4 regions of the Pseudomonas sp. H1_D05 genome follow, and region 4 is predicted to be linked to each of the others. Evidence: riboswitches for the same ligand, from Rfam matches in the RefSeq annotation. Region 4 holds a riboswitch; each other region holds the start of a gene.
What was found. A riboswitch is a leader RNA that binds a small molecule or an ion and turns the genes downstream of it on or off. The one in region 4 is predicted to bind cobalamin.

Region 1: linked by a shared signal. The riboswitch ahead of AB4O11_RS21300 (TonB-dependent receptor plug domain-containing protein) and the one ahead of cobW (cobalamin biosynthesis protein CobW) in region 4 are both predicted to bind cobalamin.
Region 2: linked by a shared signal. The riboswitch ahead of cobO (cob(I)yrinic acid a,c-diamide adenosyltransferase) and the one ahead of cobW (cobalamin biosynthesis protein CobW) in region 4 are both predicted to bind cobalamin.
Region 3: linked by a shared signal. The riboswitch ahead of AB4O11_RS20585 (ABC transporter substrate-binding protein) and the one ahead of cobW (cobalamin biosynthesis protein CobW) in region 4 are both predicted to bind cobalamin.

Annotation. Positions count from the first base shown of each region.
Region 1 is NZ_CP162825.1:4,708,188-4,712,396, reverse strand. It holds gene AB4O11_RS21310 (zinc-binding alcohol dehydrogenase family protein) at 1-971, opposite strand, end outside; gene AB4O11_RS21305 (LysR family transcriptional regulator) at 1,082-1,975, shown strand; cobalamin riboswitch at 2,022-2,227, shown strand; gene AB4O11_RS21300 (TonB-dependent receptor plug domain-containing protein) at 2,320-4,209, shown strand, end outside.
Region 2 is NZ_CP162825.1:3,735,565-3,739,773, forward strand. It holds gene AB4O11_RS16885 (PQQ-dependent sugar dehydrogenase) at 1-406, opposite strand, end outside; gene AB4O11_RS16890 (hypothetical protein) at 473-1,057, opposite strand; cobalamin riboswitch at 1,221-1,450, shown strand; gene cobO (cob(I)yrinic acid a,c-diamide adenosyltransferase) at 1,532-2,143, shown strand; gene AB4O11_RS16900 (cobyrinate a,c-diamide synthase) at 2,140-3,522, shown strand; gene bluB (5,6-dimethylbenzimidazole synthase) at 3,519-4,169, shown strand; gene cbiB (adenosylcobinamide-phosphate synthase CbiB) at 4,166-4,209, shown strand, end outside.
Region 3 is NZ_CP162825.1:4,547,396-4,551,604, forward strand. It holds gene AB4O11_RS20575 (ABC transporter ATP-binding protein) at 1-380, opposite strand, end outside; gene AB4O11_RS20580 (FecCD family ABC transporter permease) at 377-1,381, opposite strand; gene AB4O11_RS20585 (ABC transporter substrate-binding protein) at 1,390-2,403, opposite strand; cobalamin riboswitch at 2,548-2,741, opposite strand; gene AB4O11_RS20590 (Ppx/GppA phosphatase family protein) at 2,784-3,719, opposite strand; gene phnX (phosphonoacetaldehyde hydrolase) at 4,067-4,209, opposite strand, start outside.
Region 4 is NZ_CP162825.1:5,498,344-5,502,552, reverse strand. It holds gene AB4O11_RS24785 (hypothetical protein) at 1-507, opposite strand, end outside; gene AB4O11_RS24780 (2OG-Fe dioxygenase family protein) at 507-1,259, opposite strand; cobalamin riboswitch at 1,610-1,821, shown strand; gene cobW (cobalamin biosynthesis protein CobW) at 1,921-2,994, shown strand; gene cobN (cobaltochelatase subunit CobN) at 2,998-4,209, shown strand, end outside.

The sequences.
Region 1 (4,209 bases), 790 kb from region 4:
CCGCTCTCGACCAAGGCATGGGCACGGCGCATGTTTGCCGCGTTGATCGCGCCAAAATGTTCACCGACGGTCGTTTTCAAAATGCCCTGGTCAATCAGATCGCTGACGCGATTGAGCAGGTGATGCTGCTCAATCATGTCCGGGGTTTCGTACAGCGAACGGGTGAACATCAGCTCCCAGTGCAGCGACAGCGACTTGCGCTTGAGCGGCATTACGTCGAGGCTTTCAGGATCGTCGATCACGCCCAGACACCCTTGTGGTTGGAGCACTTCAATCAGCTGCGCAAAATGCTCCTCGGTATGGGTCAGGCTGGCGACATGGCTGACCTCGTCGATGCCCAGTGCCTGCAACTGTGCGAGCAGCGGCTGACTGTGATCGATGACGTGATGCGCGCCCAATTGCCGGACCCAGTCAGCCGTTTCCTGCCGCGAGGCGGTGCCGATGACGGTCAGCTGCGTCAACTGTCGGGCCAATTGCACCAGCATCGAACCGACGCCGCCCGCTGCCCCCGTGATCAACAGGCACTTGCCCTGCCCTGAACCTTCGGTGACACCGAGACGGTCGAACAACAGCTCCCAGGCGGTGATCGACGTCAACGGCAATGCCGCGGCATCCGCAGCACTTAACGAACGCGGTTTGTGCCCGACGATTCGCTCGTCCACCAGGTGAAATTCGCTATAACTGCCGGTGCGGGCAAGGGAGCCTGCGTAGAACACTTCGTCGCCAGGCTGAAACAGCGTCACTTCAGTCCCGACCTCGCGGACGATGCCGGCGGCATCCCAGCCGAGGATTTTCGGTTCTTTGGTGAAAGTGCCGGCGCGTACTTTGGTATCGACCGGATTGACCGACACCGCACGAACTTCTACGAGCAAATCCCGGGGGCCGGAAGTTGGCACCGGAAGGTCGATGTCCTGCAACGATTGCGGATCTTCAATGGGCAAAGCGTGTTGGGTGAAGGTGATGGCTTTCATGGAAACTCGCTGTCTGAAGAGCTGATGTGCTCGCTTGCCGCCATCTTCGACTTCCCAAGCACAAAGAAAAACCAGCAGAATGCGCCAACACTTTCACTGCAGGAGTGAAAATGATCCGCATCGATGATCTTGGTTTGTTCACCCGCAGCGCCGCGCTGGGCAGCTTCACCGCTGCCGCCCATGAGGCGGATTTATTGCCCGGCCAGGTTGCCGCGGCGATCAAGCGTCTGGAGCGTGAGCTGGACGTGCGCCTGTTTGCGCGCACCACCCGCAGCCTGCGATTAACCGCCGAGGGCGAGCAATACTTGCCCACCGCCCACTCGGTGCTGGAGGCGCTCAAGCAAGGCAAGGAAAACCTGCGCGGTGAAAACGCCACGTTGCGCGGCGTGTTGCAAGTGACGGCGCCGTCCGATCTGGGGCGCAACATTTTGCTGCCGTGGCTCACACTGTTTCGCCGCCAGCACCCGGAACTGACCTTGCGCTTTTCCCTGTCGGACCAGATGGCCGACTTGTTTCGTGACCCGGTAGACGTGGCGATTCGATACGGCTCGAATGAAGATGCCAACTACGTGGCGCTGCCGCTGGCACCGTGGAACCGGCGGGTGCTGGTCGCCGCACCGGAATACGTGGAGCGCCACGGATACCCGCGAACGCCGGATGATCTGCACAACCACGCTTGCCTGCTCTACCAGCAAGGCGGCCGGATCTACGACAAGTGGAGTCTGGGCAGTGAAACGATCCAGGTCTCGGGACCGATGTTCAGCGACGACGCCGACATCGTGCGCCGCTGGGCGTTGAGCGGCGAAGGCATCGCCAACAAATCCTGGCTGGACGTCAGTGCAGACGTGATCGCAGGGCGACTGGTCGTGCTACTGAAGGATTTTCCCGGCAATGCCTCACCGTTGAGTCTGGTGTGCCCGCATCGCAAGCAGATCACCCCGGCGGTGTCTCAGCTTTATGCGTGGTTGAGTGGCCAGTTTGTCGCTCTGGAACGTATCCAATAGCTCCCCCTGGTGGTTGCCGCATTGACGAGACGCTACTCGAATGTTCAGATGCCGGCCAGTTTCAGGTGTCCCATGCCGCCGTGCATGGGGTGAAACGGGAAACCGGTACGTTCTTTTCGAACAAGTCCGGTGCTGCCCCCGCAACGGTATGCGCGTGATGTTTTCAATACACCACTGTGGCCAGACGGCCATGGGAAGGTGAAAACCTCGATACGCGCGAGCCCGGAGACCGGCCTGGAATTTCGTTTGGCAAAATCCTGCGGTGGGCGGGCATGGGCCGGTATTGGCTGTGCGCGATGCCTTCTCTTGCATGCTCTTCTGCGAAGATCCTTTTCGAGAAGACAATGATTCGACCTTTCAACACTTCTGCTCCAACCCTGTTCCTTGGCTGCCTGTTCAGCCCGCTGCTACTGGCCGACGACGCGCCGCTGGAACTCAATCAACAAATCGTTACTGCACCGTCAGTGGAATCCACCACCGTCGCCGAGATGGCCAGATTCGGCAGCAAGGTCGAAATCGTCAGCCGCGAGCAGATCGAACGCGCCGGCCCCAGCGCCGATGTCAGCCGGGTGATGCAGATGTTCATTCCAGGCTTGTATGTGGCGCCGAAAAACGGCCCTTTCGACTACGGCACGTATTCGCTGCTCGGCGGGCGCAACGACGACACGCTGATCCTGCTCGACGGCGTGCGCCTGAACAATCGCCTGTACGGCGGCCTCTATCTGGACACTCTGCCGGCCAACGCCATCGAACGCATCGAAGTGCTCAAGGGTGGGCAGAGCCTGTTGTTCGGCACCCAGGCCGTGTCCGGCGTGATCAACATCGTCACCCGCAGCCCGCAATCGCGCAAAGCCGCCGGCGAGGTGAATCTGGGCGTCGACAGCTTTGGCGGCACCACCGAAGACGCCCGCGTCGAGAATATCTTCACTAACGGTTTCGGCGACCTCGGTTTGCTGGCGTACGTCAGCCATAACGTCTCCGACGGTTACCAGCCCTATCGCAACCGCGACATGAAAAACGATTCCGGCAAGGATCGCGCCTACGAAGTCACCACGTTCGGCGGCAAGGCGATTCAGTCATTCGGCGATGATTCGCGGCTGGAGCTGTTTTACCAATACGCCGACGCCAACCTCGATTTCGCCCGCCCGGTCGACAACCACAAGACCACTAACGACCGCGTGCAGCAGATCGCCACAGCGACCTTCGAGCAGACCGTCAATGAGCGCCTGAGCTACTTCGTCAAAGGCCATATCAACGACTGGGACACCCGCTACACGCGTGTCAACAACGTCGCCGGCGGCGGCACCAAGGTCATCAACCACAATGACTATTGGGGCTTCACCGATTGGGGTGTGCAGGCCGAAGGCAAGGCTGAATTGCCCGGCGATCATGTACTGGTGTTTGGCACCGACAATCAATGGTTCAAGGGCCAGGATGATGTGTTGATCATCGATAACGACAAGGCCGAAGCCCACGCTTTCTACACGCAACTGCGCCCGCAGATCGACGCCCTGCCCGACTGGCACCCGAGCATCGGTGTGCGTCACGAAGCCATGAGCGGTGGCGATGGTGCCACCGTCGGCATGCTCACTTCGCTGTATGACCTCAATGACAATTGGTCGGTGCGCGGCCAGTACGGCAGCGCCTACAAACTGCCAAACGCCGAGCAATTGTTCGTCAATGAACCGGGCGACGAGATCGGCAATCGCAACCTGAAGCCGGAAAAAAGCCGCAATGCGGAGCTGGGTGTCGACTACAAAGGCTTTCTGCTCGACCGCGAATTCAGCGCCAGCGTGACCCTGTTCAAACGCAAGATCGACGACTTGATCACCCTCGACGACATTCAATGGGTCAACGGTGAAGGCCAGGTGCGTATGCGCGGTTTCGAGGCCGACGCCAAACTCGCGCTCAACGATCAGTGGAGCCTGCAAGCGGACATGACCCGCAACCTCACCGAAACGCGCAGCGGTGTAACCCTCAACGATATCCCGAGCTTCTTCGCCCGTTCACGCGTGGGTTATGAATCGGAAAATCGCCTGTGGGGCGCCGGCGGTGCGATCCGCTATATCCGCGACATCAAAAGCTCGAAGCAAGTCGAGTACGGTAACTATTCCGTGGTCGACGCCGACGCTTATCGCTACCTCGACAACGCTCATCAGCACCGCGTGAGCCTGCTGGTGGAAAACCTGTTCGACCGCGATTACGTCACCAGCCGTTCGAGCAACGTCGACAAC
Region 2 (4,209 bases), 1.8 Mb from region 4:
CGTCACGCAGCAAGGTGATGCGGTTCGGGCTCGGCACGCCAGCGCCGGCCTTGCCCATGACCTTCTTCATCACCCAGCCACGAATGCCACTGCTGTCATCGGGCTTTGGCGGGGCATTGGTTTCCGCCACGAGCACATCGCCGTTGGGCAGCACATAGAGCCAGCGCGGATGATCGAGGCCTTCGGCAAATGCCGCGACCTGGGTGCCAGCCGCCGCAGTCGGTTTGCCGCCCTCGGGCCAGCCGATTGCCGGGGCGATGTTCACCGTCGGGATCAGGGTCTTGTTCGGTTCGGGCAGCTTGGGTGACGGGCCGGTGCCGTCGGTGACTTGCAGGCTGGAGGATTCACCGCAGGCGGCGAGCCCTCCGGCGAAGGCGATGACAAAAACGAGCTGGGGCTTGCGCATTGCTGATCTTCCCTATGAATGCATTCCTAATCATAGAGGAGGGCGCAAGCCCGATGGTTCCACTGTTTAGCCGCGGGCTTCCTTGAACAGCACGGCGATGCCCGGGTGATAGTTGCCGGCTTCGCTGCGCAATTTGCGGTAGGCGTAGGGGAAATACCAGGCGACCGCGCAGGTGTGTTCCTTTTGCAGGTCGTCGACCATGTCCTGCAGTTCTTCGGGGCTGGCGCTGTGCTGGGTTTTTTGTGGCGCGACAAACAGGCAGCCGAGCTTGAGGTCGCTGGCGTAGCTGATGCGTTTGGCGTCGTTGGTGATGTCCAGCAGGGCTTGAGTCAGATTCAGGTTGGTAACCTTTGGCCAGCGCTGAGTGGCCTGGATAAAGGCGCGGTCTTCGGCACCGGCGAGAAACAGATCGGCGCGGGCATTGCGCTCGCCTTCTTCGTTCTGCTTGCGCGTGGCAGTGTCGTTCAAAGTGACCAGCTCAGCCATCCAGGCCGCCGCCGAGAGCAATCCGAGATTGGCTTTCTCGTCATGCCAGTAAGGGGTGTCGCTGTCGCCGCGCACGGCGTTGTAGCGGTCGATACAGTCAAACCAGCGTTCAAGCACCGGGCGCAGGAATTCCAGGCGCGGGTTGCTGATGATCATGCCTTGCATCGTCATCATCCTTTATTGTTGTAGTGGGCTTTTCGAGAAAAGCATGGCTCTTTGATATCATTTGTATCAGTGTGGCACAAGATTGGCGGCAGATAAGTGATCGGCGGCAGTTATTCGCTCGATGGCCGCCTCTTTAATTGACGCTCCACCCCCAACCCTCTAACCTTCGCGGCTTGTTTCAGGTGCTCTGTGACCTGCGTCGACAGAGTGAAACAGGGAAGCCGGTGAGGGTTGTCTTCGCACGAAGAACCACCACGATCCCGGCGCTGCCCCCGCAACGGTAAATGAGTGAAAACTGCGCCTTGAGCCACTGCCTCGAAAGAAGCGGGAAGGCGCGCAGTCAGGCATGCGCCGCTCATGAGCCCGGAGACCGGCCTGATCCATCCAGCGGCATCACGGTGGGCGATGCCAGGCTTTTTGCCGTCTATTCTTGTGCCTGCCCGCCGTTATCCAGCCTCAACGGAGAGCTCCCCCATGACTGATTCCCCCGAGCGCGACGAACGCCATCTGGCGCGTATGCAGCGCAAAAAAGCCGTGATCGACGAACGCATCGCCAACTCGCCTGACGAGTGTGGCCTGGTGCTGGTGCTGACCGGCAACGGCAAAGGCAAAAGCAGCTCGGCGTTCGGCATGCTCGCCCGTGCCATGGGCCACGGCATGCAGTGCGGCGTGGTGCAGTTCATCAAGGGCCGTAACAGCACCGGTGAGGAGTTGTTCTTCCGACGCTTCCCCGAGCAAGTGCGCTTCCACGTGATGGGCGAAGGTTTCACTTGGGAAACCCAGGATCGTCAGCGTGACATCGCCGCCGCCGAAGCCGCGTGGGCGGTCTCCCGCGAATTGCTGCGTGATCCGTCGATCGGTCTGGTGGTGCTCGACGAATTGAACATCGCCCTCAAGCACGGCTACCTCGATCTCGATCAGGTGCTCAGCGATCTGCAGGCGCGTCCGCCGATGCAGCATGTGATCGTCACCGGTCGCGCGGCCAAGCCGGAAATGATTGAGATGGGCGACACGGTCACCGAAATGGGCATGCTCAAACATGCCTTCCAGGCCGGCATCAAAGCGCAGAAAGGCGTCGAACTTTGAATCAACCACGTCACTGCCCGGCGGTACTCATCGCCGCGCCGGCCTCCGGTCAGGGCAAGACCACCGTCACCGCCGCGCTCGCCCGTTTGCATCGCAATCAGGGGCGCAAGGTGCGCGTGTTCAAATGCGGGCCGGACTTTCTCGATCCGATGATTCTCGAGCGCGCCAGCGGTGCGCCGGTGTATCAACTGGACATGTGGATGGTCGGCGAGCAGGAAAGTCGTCGTCTGTTGTGGGAAGCCGCCGCCGAGGCGGATCTGATTCTGATTGAAGGCGTGATGGGCCTGTTCGACGGCACGCCGTCCAGCGCCGATCTGGCGCGGCACTTCGGCGTGCCGGTGCTCGGGGTGATTGATGGGACGGCGATGGCGCAGACCTTTGGTGCGCTGGCGCTCGGCTTGGCCAAGTATCAGCCAGATCTGCCGTTTGCCGGTGTGTTGGCCAACCGCGTTGGCACCTTGCGCCATGCGCAATTGCTCGAAGGCAGCCTCACCGAAGGTCTGCGCTGGTACGGCGCGTTGTCCCGAGAAACTGGCATCGAATTGCCGAGCCGCCATCTCGGTCTGGTCCAGGCCAGTGAATTGAATGACCTCGATGTGCGTCTCGACGCCGCCGCCGATGCATTGGCCAGCAGTTGTGAGGTAGCGCTGCCACCGGCGGTGGAGTTTGCCGCACCGGACGTGATCGCTGTCGAGCCGTTGCTGAAGAATATGCGAATTGCCGTCGCCCGTGATGAAGCGTTTGCTTTCACCTACGGCGCGAGTCTCGATCTGTTGCGGGCGATGGGCGCCGAGTTGAGTTTCTTCTCGCCGATCCGCGACTCGCAATTGCCTGAAGCGGACAGCCTGTATTTGCCCGGTGGGTATCCGGAACTGCACCACGTTGCGTTGTCGCAGAACACCGCGATGTGTGAGGCGATTCGCGCGCATCACGCGGCGGGTAAGCCGTTGCTCGCCGAGTGTGGTGGGATGCTGTACCTGCTCGATTCGTTGACTGACGTTGAAGGCACCCGCGCTGAATTGGTCGGGCTGCTTAAGGGCGATGCGGTGATGCAGAAGCGTCTGGCGGCGTTGGCGTTGCAAGCGGTGGATCTGCCGGAAGGTTCGTTGCGCGGGCACACATATCATCATTCGTTGACGACTACCGAACTGGCGCCGATTGCGCGGGGTTTGAGCCCGAATGGTGGGCGTGGCGCCGAGGCGGTTTATCGGGAAGGGCGGATGACGGCGTCTTATGTGCACTTCTATTTCCCGTCGAATCCGAGTGCGATTGCCGCATTGTTTGCACCAGACCGTGAGGCCGCTCCCACAGTTGAAACGGTGGTGACTGAAGCAATGCAATCCCCTGTGGGAGCGAGCTTGCTCGCGAAGAGGCCATGACCGACAACACATTCTCCGAAGCCGAGCGCCAATCGGTTTACCGTGTCATTGCCGAACGCCGCGACATGCGCCACTTCACCGGCGGCAGCGTCGAACCGGAGCTGTTGCGCCGACTACTGGAAGCCGCCCACCAGGCCCCAAGCGTCGGCCTGATGCAGCCCTGGCGTTTCATCCGCATCAGCGACCGCAGCCTGCGCGGGCAGATCCAGAATCTGGTGGAAGAAGAACGCATCCGCACAGCCGAAGCCCTCGGCGAGCGCAGTGACGAGTTCATGAAGCTCAAGGTCGAAGGCATCAATGATTGCGCCGAAGTGCTGGTCGCCGCGTTGATGGATAATCGCGAAAAGCACATTTTCGGTCGCCGTACATTGCCGGAAATGGACATGGCCTCGCTGTCCTGCGCGATCCAGAATCTGTGGCTGGCCTCGCGCGCCGAAGGCCTGGGCATGGGCTGGGTCTCGCTGTTCGAGCCGCAAGCGTTGGCGGATCTGCTGAAGCTGCCCGAGGGTGCCAAGCCACTGGCGGTTTTATGCCTGGGGCCGGTCAAGGAATTCTATCCGGCGCCGATGCTGGTACTCGAAGGGTGGGCGCAGGCGCGGCCGCTCAATGAGTTGCTGTACGAAAATTATTGGGGAGTGAGTCAATGAGTGTGGCGTTGTTGAGTGTCGCCGCAGTGGCGCTGGATGC
Region 3 (4,209 bases), 950 kb from region 4:
TCGGTCAGCGCCTGCTGAACAATCGCGTCGTCGGCCTGCGACCACGGTTGCAGCGCCGACAACCACGGCGTACGCCCCAACGCCACTGCGTCGAACACGCGAATGCCATCGTCGGTATCAGCTTGTTGCTCAACCACCGCAAGCTTTTGCGCAATGCTCCGTCGAGCCATTTTGCCCAGGCGTTGACCTTCAAGCAGCACCTGGCCAGCGCTCGGTTCACGCAGCCCGGCCAGCAACTTCAACAGAGTGGATTTGCCCGCGCCATTCGGCCCGACAATGCCCAGGGTTTCGCCACGCTGAACCTCAAGGCTGACACCGTTGAGCAACTCGGCGCCGCGCACCCTGAAGCTCAGGCCGGAACAACTCAAGACACTGTTCATCGTGCCGACCTGCGGCCGACCAGAATCAAGGCGAACACCGGCGCGCCGACCAGCGCGGTAATCACCCCGACCGGAATCACCTGGCCCTTGATCAGTGTGCGCGACAGCACATCGGCGGCTATCAGAAACACCGCGCCACCCAACGCACTGGCCGGCAGCAACCGCGCATGACCGGTGCCCAGCAACAGACGCGCGGCATGAGGAATGACCAGACCGACAAAACCGATCGAGCCGACAATCGACACCATCACTGCCGTCACCAGCGCTGCACAACCGATCAGCAGAATCTGCACACGCCGCACCGGAATGCCGAGCGACGCCGCCGAATCCGCACCAAAGGTAAACGCATCCAGCGCCCGCCGATGCCACAGGCAGACAACCAACCCCAATACGGCCACTGGCACCGCCAGCCACACCGATGGCCAGCGCACGCCGCCAAGATTGCCCAGCAACCAGAACATGATCCCGCGCGCCTGCTCGGAGCTGGCCGAGCGAGTGATCAGAAACGCTGTCAGCGCATTGAACAGCTGCGAACCGGCAATCCCCGCGAGAATGATCTGCCCGGTACCGCTGGCCGAGCCGCTGACCCGCGCCAGCACAATCACCAGCACGAACGCCGTGACCGCGCCGGCGAAGGCACCGACCGAAAGTGAGATGATCCCGGCACCTACGCCAAGCAGTGCGACCATCACCGCCCCGGTCGAGGCGCCGGCAGAAATGCCCAGCAGATAGGGATCGGCCAACGGATTGCGCAGCAGCGACTGTAAAATCACTCCGCAGGTCGCTAACCCTGCACCGCATGCGGCCGCGACCAATGCCCGGGTCAGGCGGTAGTTCCAGACGATGCCTTCATCGATCGGGTCGAGGACATGCCCGGCGCCCCACAATTTGTTCGCCAGCACTTGCAACACCACGTCCGGTGCAATCGAGGTTTCACCGATGGCCACGCCGGCGACCACTGCAATCAACAGGGTCGCCAGGGCCAGGAGCGTGCGGATCAGGCTGGCACTCATTGCGACAGGTCATAGCCGTTGATGGCCGTGGCCAATTGCTCAATGCCCTCGAACATGCGCAGGCTCGCCTGCAGGGCCATGGCGTCGACAATGATGATGCGGTTGTGTTTCACCGCGTCCATGTTGCGCGTCACCGGATCACTGCGCAGGAAGGCGAGTTTCTTTTCATAGTCGTCGGCGGGGAAACGTCGACGATCCATGCGCGCGATGACCAGGAAGGTCGGATTGGCCTTGGCGATGGTTTCCCAACCGACGGTTGGCCACTCCTCATCGGACGCCACCACGTTGCGCACGCCGAGGGTGCTGAGCATGAAATCGGGAACGCCTTTGTGCCCGGCCACGAACGGCTCGATGTCCATTTGTGCGCTGGAGAACCACACCAGCGCGCTGGCGTCTTTGAGCTGTTTGCCTTGGGCGGTGGCAATCGATTTGGCGAGACTCGCCTTGAGTTGATCATTGAGCTGCTGGCCACGCTCCTGAACATCGAAGATCTGCGCCAGTTGGCTCACGCTTTTGTAAATCGTCTCGATGCGAAACGGCGCCAGTCGCGTGCCATCGGCGCCGACGAGGTTGTCCTTGGCTTCGCAATCGGAAGGCAGCAGGTACGTTGGAATCTTCAGTTCATGAAACTGCTCGCGCGTGCCCACCGCGCCTTGCGGGCCGACCATCCATTCCAGTTCCACGGCGACCAGTTCCGGACGCTTGCCGATTACCGATTCGAAACTCGGCTCGTTGTCAGCCAGGCGCTCGATCTGGTCGTTTTGTGCCTTGTATTTGGCCAGCACATTGTTGAACCACAGTGAGGTGCCGACGACTTTGTCGCCCAGGCCCATGGCGTAGAGCATCTCCGTGCCGGCCTGGCCGATGGTCACGGTGCGCGTCGGTGCGTACTGGAAGGTCAGGGTGCTGCCGCAGTTCTCGACCGTCAGTGGATAGACAGTCGGTGCCGCCTGCGCCAGGGCGCCAAGGCTCAGGCCGGTAATGAGGGTGGCGATGCGGGGCAGCAGCATGGGGCAGTCTCCAGGGGAACCGTACGGGGAGCGGGAGAGTACGGTCTGGAAACACACCATCGAACGCGGTCAGGAAAACAGCGCAAGGCCGAGCAGCCAACGAAGACGCGCACGGCACGATGTCCTTCCCGGACACCCCGCCGGTTAGTAATCACTGTGCCGGCAGGTCTCCTGACTGATGCGTCATCGCCTGGCTCCGGCCTTCCCGGGATTCACCCAGTGGCAGTCGTGGAGCAGGCTCGGCACCTACAGTTGCGGGGGCAGTTCCGGTCAATGCTGTGCAAGCACCCCGGATTCCCTATTAGTCCCGTTCGGGAACCAGCGGCGGCATGGTAGTCGATCAAGCCGCCGAAGGGGAGACGAATCTGTTGCGGCGAGGATTAGTGCTGGCTCATCAAACCGTGCAACACGCCCAGACGCAGGCCCGGTTCGGAGGGCAGCATTTGTGCGATACCGAACACTTTGAATGCCGCCAGTATTAACACCAGACCGCCGGGCAGAATGCTCTGGCGGTGTGGTTGCAGGCCTGCGAGCTTGAGCTGTTGCACGTTGTTTACCTTCAACAACAGCAGCGACAGGCGCAGCAGGCCGCCGTAGGTGATGCCGTCCTGGCCGAAGTCGTTGAGGCGATTGGTCTTGAGTACTTTGGCGAGCATGCGCGCGGTGCCGGAAGAGCCGATGGTTTGCTGCCAGCCCTGAGCACGGTAGCGCCGGGCAACTTTTTCAAACTGCAGGATGGCGAAGCGTTCGGCCTCCTGTAGCGCGCCGGCGGACACATCGCCGCCGCGAAAGAATCGCGTGCTCAAGGTGCCGCTGCCGATGGCGATGCTTTCGGTTAACAAGGGTTGTGAGCCCTGGCCGAGGATCAGCTCGGTGGAGCCGCCGCCGATGTCGACCACCAGGCGCAGGTCGTCGGCGCTGGGCAAGGCGTGAGTTACGCCGGCGTAGACCAGCCGCGCCTCTTCATGGCCGCAAATGACGTCGATGGGAAAGCCCAGATGCCGCTCGGCACTGGCCAGAAACAGTTGCGCGTTGTCCGCTTCACGCACCGCGCTGGTGGCCACCGCACGAACCCGGCCGGCCTCGAAACCGCGCAGCTTCTTGCCGAACCGCGCCAACGCCTGCCAGCCGCGATCCAGTGCCAAGGCATCCAGTGCGCCGCCATCAAAGCCTTCGGCGAGGCGCACCGGTTCGCGCAGGGTTTTCACTTCCTGAATCTGCAAGCCTTTGCGGCTGCGCACCGACTGGCCGATCATCAGGCGAAAGGCGTTAGAACCCAGGTCGATGGCGGCAAACAGCGAGGCGTCGTCTTTCATGGGAATCCTTGCAGAGCATCCGTCGCGAGGCTCAAGACGGTTTGCGAGGATTCTGCCGTGATCTTGATGACATCCTGATGACGGGGGCGGGGCGATTGAATGAATTTGCGACTGTCACGACACTGTCATTATCCGGCGTCTATGCTGAGGTCAATACATCGCGTGTTCTTAAAGTTTTTGCTGCCAGTTTTGGCAGCTTTTTTTTGCCCGCGATTTGGCTGTTGATCGTTCCCACGCTCCGCGTGGGAACGCCTCTAGGGACGCTCCGCGTCCAGTGACGCGGAGCGTCACGGGCTGCATTCCCACGCAGAGCGTGGGAACGATCAGCGCAGGGTGCGGACGATCAATCAGCAGGACTGTGGAGTTTCGCCCCGGGCCAGGCGCGCATTGATGTCTTCGATCACTTCGGGCAGCTCGGCGATGGTGTCGATCAGGTAGTGCGGGCGCGAAGGGGCGAACATCTTGCCGATCCGCGCGCGTTCTTCCGCCA
Region 4 (4,209 bases):
CCCGAGATCAATTTGTCCGTCAGCCGTCAGTTTCAAAAAGACGCTGTGCCGGCCCATCTTCTGCACCAGAGGCCCGGTTGCGAAATGCCCGCCACTTTCGGGCGCCAGTGATAATACGCAGTCGCCCGGCTCGGTCAGGGCGGCCAGCACGCTCAGCGTGCAGTGCACGCCGGAGAGCACACGGTATTCGACGAACGGCGCGTTGAACATTGCCTGCACGGCTTGGGTCGCCAAAGCCTTTAATGTTTCGACTTCGGGGAAGTGTTCGACCTGCATACCATTGAATTCGGCGGCATAGCATTGACCGTCAATGGCCTGTGCATTGAACAAGTAACGCTCGTAATGGCGATTCTGTCCTAGCGTGCGTGCAGTCTCGGACAATATGTTTTCATTGGCGGTCAGCGATAGTGTGGAAGTTCTTCGTGCGCACGCCTGTTGAAACTGTTCAATGATGAAGTTATGCGCGAGTGGGGTACTGACTGAAAGTGCATGAGTCGAATGATTCATTAGTAGTCCGCCAGGTCGAAGTCGATAATCAACATATCGCGACTGCCGCGATCCGAATTAATGCTCGATGTTTGCAGTGGGGAAACTTCATGCAGAAGTATTCGGTCATTCAAGACGACGGTTTCCAGATAGTCAGTCAAAGTTGCACTGAATACTTGGCCACCTTCTTCATCAAATATCCGGCTTTCGCCACCGATGACATGCTGACGTTGAATCAGGTGTTGAAAGACAAAATCGTGCCCGTCGCGATGTCGGCCCTCAGGAGTGGCCTGGCCAGCATTGCCTTGATCGCAGAGGATACGGAACTGATGGCAGGTCACGAGCCAGTCGCGCGGGCCCAGCGCCATGTCCAGCAGTGCCAGGTCGGCGGCCAGCAGTGTCTGTAGAATCGGGGAGTCAATGAACGTCGCCTCGCAGCGGGTGTAGGTGCGCTGCACCCCGCCCAACAGCGGGTTGTCGGTCTCGGCTTGAAAAAAGTGGCAGTCTTGCAGCGCCGTCCACTGGCGTTCCCGTTGGCGATACTGGAACTTGCAGATGCGTCGTTCGCGAAGACCGTTCTCTGCGCTGAGATACGCATCGGTATGCAAATGCTCCCAGGTCGCATTGAATGCCCTGCATGCTTCGCGTCCCAGCAGCGCAACATCCAATGCTGGATAGTGGGCACTGTGCGCATAGTGGCAATTGCGCAGTAGTTCGGAAAGTTCCTTTAGTCCGGCATCACTTGATAGCCGTAACGCGTTACCGGCACTCATGTTGTGGATACCCATGGGTGCAGGAAAGAAATAGGCAGGATCAAATACTGATAATAATCAGCCATGCAAGAAATCCTTTCTTGAGAGACTCATAGTCCTTGTGCGAACTCATCGTTCATATCTTGTATTGATTTATCAATTTGGTTTTTGTAAAGATATGTAATCGAATGCGCGCAGCCGCTCTATTTCAGGGTTTAACCCGGTGGTGGTTTTTTAATTTAACGGATAGGGCATGTAAGACATAACTTACAACTACTTCTTAAGTGAGAAGTGTTCGCGATCATTAGATGAAAAAGTTGCTGTCCTTATAACCACAATGATCCAGGCGTTGACCCGCCTGCCGTGCATGCGTAGCCTTGCGCATTCGAGGTTCTCCGGCGTGTGCCGGAGCTAAGAAGGGAACGCGGTCAATGCCGCGGCTGCCCCCGCAACTGTGAACGGTGATGTTCGCTGCCACGCCACTGCCAGCTCAACTTATGAGCCCGCGGGAAGGCGCAGCCAACGCCAGGCCCAGCGCCTGAACACCGTCAGCCAGGAGACCTGCCTCGTCACAGATTCTCACTACAACCGGGCGGGGTGATCCGGTGGCGAACTCTCCAGGCACGCACGCGCGTTGCCGGTTCTCGTCCCGTATGCCCGCCGCTTGCCAAAGGGCATACCGATGAAAACACTGGCCAAACTCCCCGTCACCATCGTCACCGGCTTCCTCGGCTCGGGCAAGACCACGCTGCTGCGGCACATGCTCGACAACGCTCAGGGCCGTCGTATCGCGGTGATCGTCAACGAGTTTGGCGAGTTGGGCATTGACGGTGAAATCCTCAAGCAATGCACCATCGGTTGCACCGAAGAAGAAGCCACCGGTCGCGTTTACGAACTGGCCAACGGCTGCCTGTGCTGCACCGTTCAGGAAGAGTTCTTCCCGGTGATGCGCGAACTGGTTGCCCGTCGCGGCGATCTCGACCATATCCTTATCGAAACCTCGGGCCTGGCCCTGCCAAAACCGCTGGTACAAGCCTTCCAGTGGCCGGAAATCCGCAGCGCCTGCACCGTTGATGCGGTGATCACCGTGGTCGACAGCCCGGCCGTCGCTGCTGGCACTTTCGCCGCGTTCCCGGATCAGGTTGATGCCCAGCGCAAACTCGATCCGAACCTCGACCACGAATCGCCACTGCACGAACTGTTCGCCGATCAACTGGCCAGCGCCGACCTGGTGATCCTCAACAAGGCCGACCAGACCAGCGCGGAAGATCTCGCTCGTGTCCGCGCTGAAGTCGCCGAAGAGCTGCCGCCAGCAGTGAAAATCATCGAAGCCAGCAACGGCCGTCTGCCGCTGGACGTGCTGATTGGCCTCGGCGCCGGCTCCGAGGAACACATCGACAGCCGCCACAGCCATCATGATCACCACCACGGTGAAGGCGATGACGACCACGATGACCACGATCACGACGCCTTCGATTCGATCTCCATCGAACTGCCACAAGCCGACGAAAGCCTGCTGCTCGACGCCCTGACGCAACTGGTGGTCAAGCACGGCATCCTGCGCGTCAAAGGTTTCGCCGCGATCCCGAACAAGCCAATGCGTCTGCTGATCCAGGGCGTGGGTACGCGTTTCGACAAGCATTTCGACCGTCAGTGGGGCGCTGATGAAGCGCGCGTCACGCGTCTGGTGTTGATCGGTCAGGAGCTCGACGCCGCGCAACTCGAAGCGCAACTGCGCGCTGCGCTCAGCGTTTAAGCCATGCACCTGCTCAGGACTCAGCCCGGCGGTTTCGTCTCCGATGACAACATTGCCGACCTTGGCCAAACCCCCGCCGAGCTGGTAATCCTGTGCAGCGGCGATTCCAGTCTGGCGCTGCTCGCCGAAGCCGCGCAGCAGTTGCCGGAAGATTACCCGAGCCTGCGTCTGGCCAACCCGATGCAGGTGCAGAATCACGCTTCGGTCGATTTGTACGTCGATGAAGTGCTGCGCCACGCCAAGGTGATTCTGATCTCGCTGCACGGCGGCATCGCCTATTGGCGCTACGGCGTCGAGCGTCTGATCGAACTGTCCGAGCGCGGTGTGCAGGTGATTCTGGTGCCGGGCGATGACCGTCCTGACCCGGAACTCAGCGACCTGAGCACCGTCAACGCTGTGGATCGTGATCGCCTCTGGCAATTCCTGCGCCAGGGCGGACTGGGCAATGCGCTGGACTTTTTCCGCTGCCTCGCCAACCGTTGGCTGGCTCGCGATTACGTCTGGGAAGAACCGCAGGCGCTGCCGCGCACGGCGATTTACCACCCGAATAAAACCAGCGCCGCACTGAGTGACTGGCAAGCCGATTGGCTGCCTGCACATCCGGTCGCGGCGGTGTTGTTTTACCGCTCGCATCTACAAGCGGCGAACACCGCGTTCATCGATGTGTTCTGCCAGCGCTTGCAAGCGGCGGGGCTGAATCCGCTGCCGATCGCGGTGGCCAGTCTGAAAGAACCCGGCTGCCTGACGGTGGTCGAGGACTGGCTGGACGAGGTTGAGGCAGGGGTGATTCTCAACACCACCGGGTTCGCTCAATCCAGCCCGGAAGCGCCGCATCTGCGACCGTTTCGCCGCAATATCCCGGTGATCCAGGCAATCTGCGCGCAGGACAACGAGCCCGGCTGGCGCGACAGCGAGCAAGGCCTGGGTCCACGGGATCTGGCCATGCACATTGCCTTGCCGGAACTCGACGGGCGCATCATCAGCCGACCGATCAGTTTCAAGGATCTGGCCTGGCGCAGTGAGCGCAGTCAGTCCGATGTCGTCTGCTACCGCGCGCAACCTGAGCGCATGGATTTCGTCGCTGAACTGGCGCGGCGCTGGATTGATCTGGCGCAAGTACCAAATGGCGAAAAACGCATCGCATTGATCCTCGCCAACTATCCGACCCGTGATGGGCGCATCGGCAACGGTGTCGGTCTCGACACGCCGGCGGCG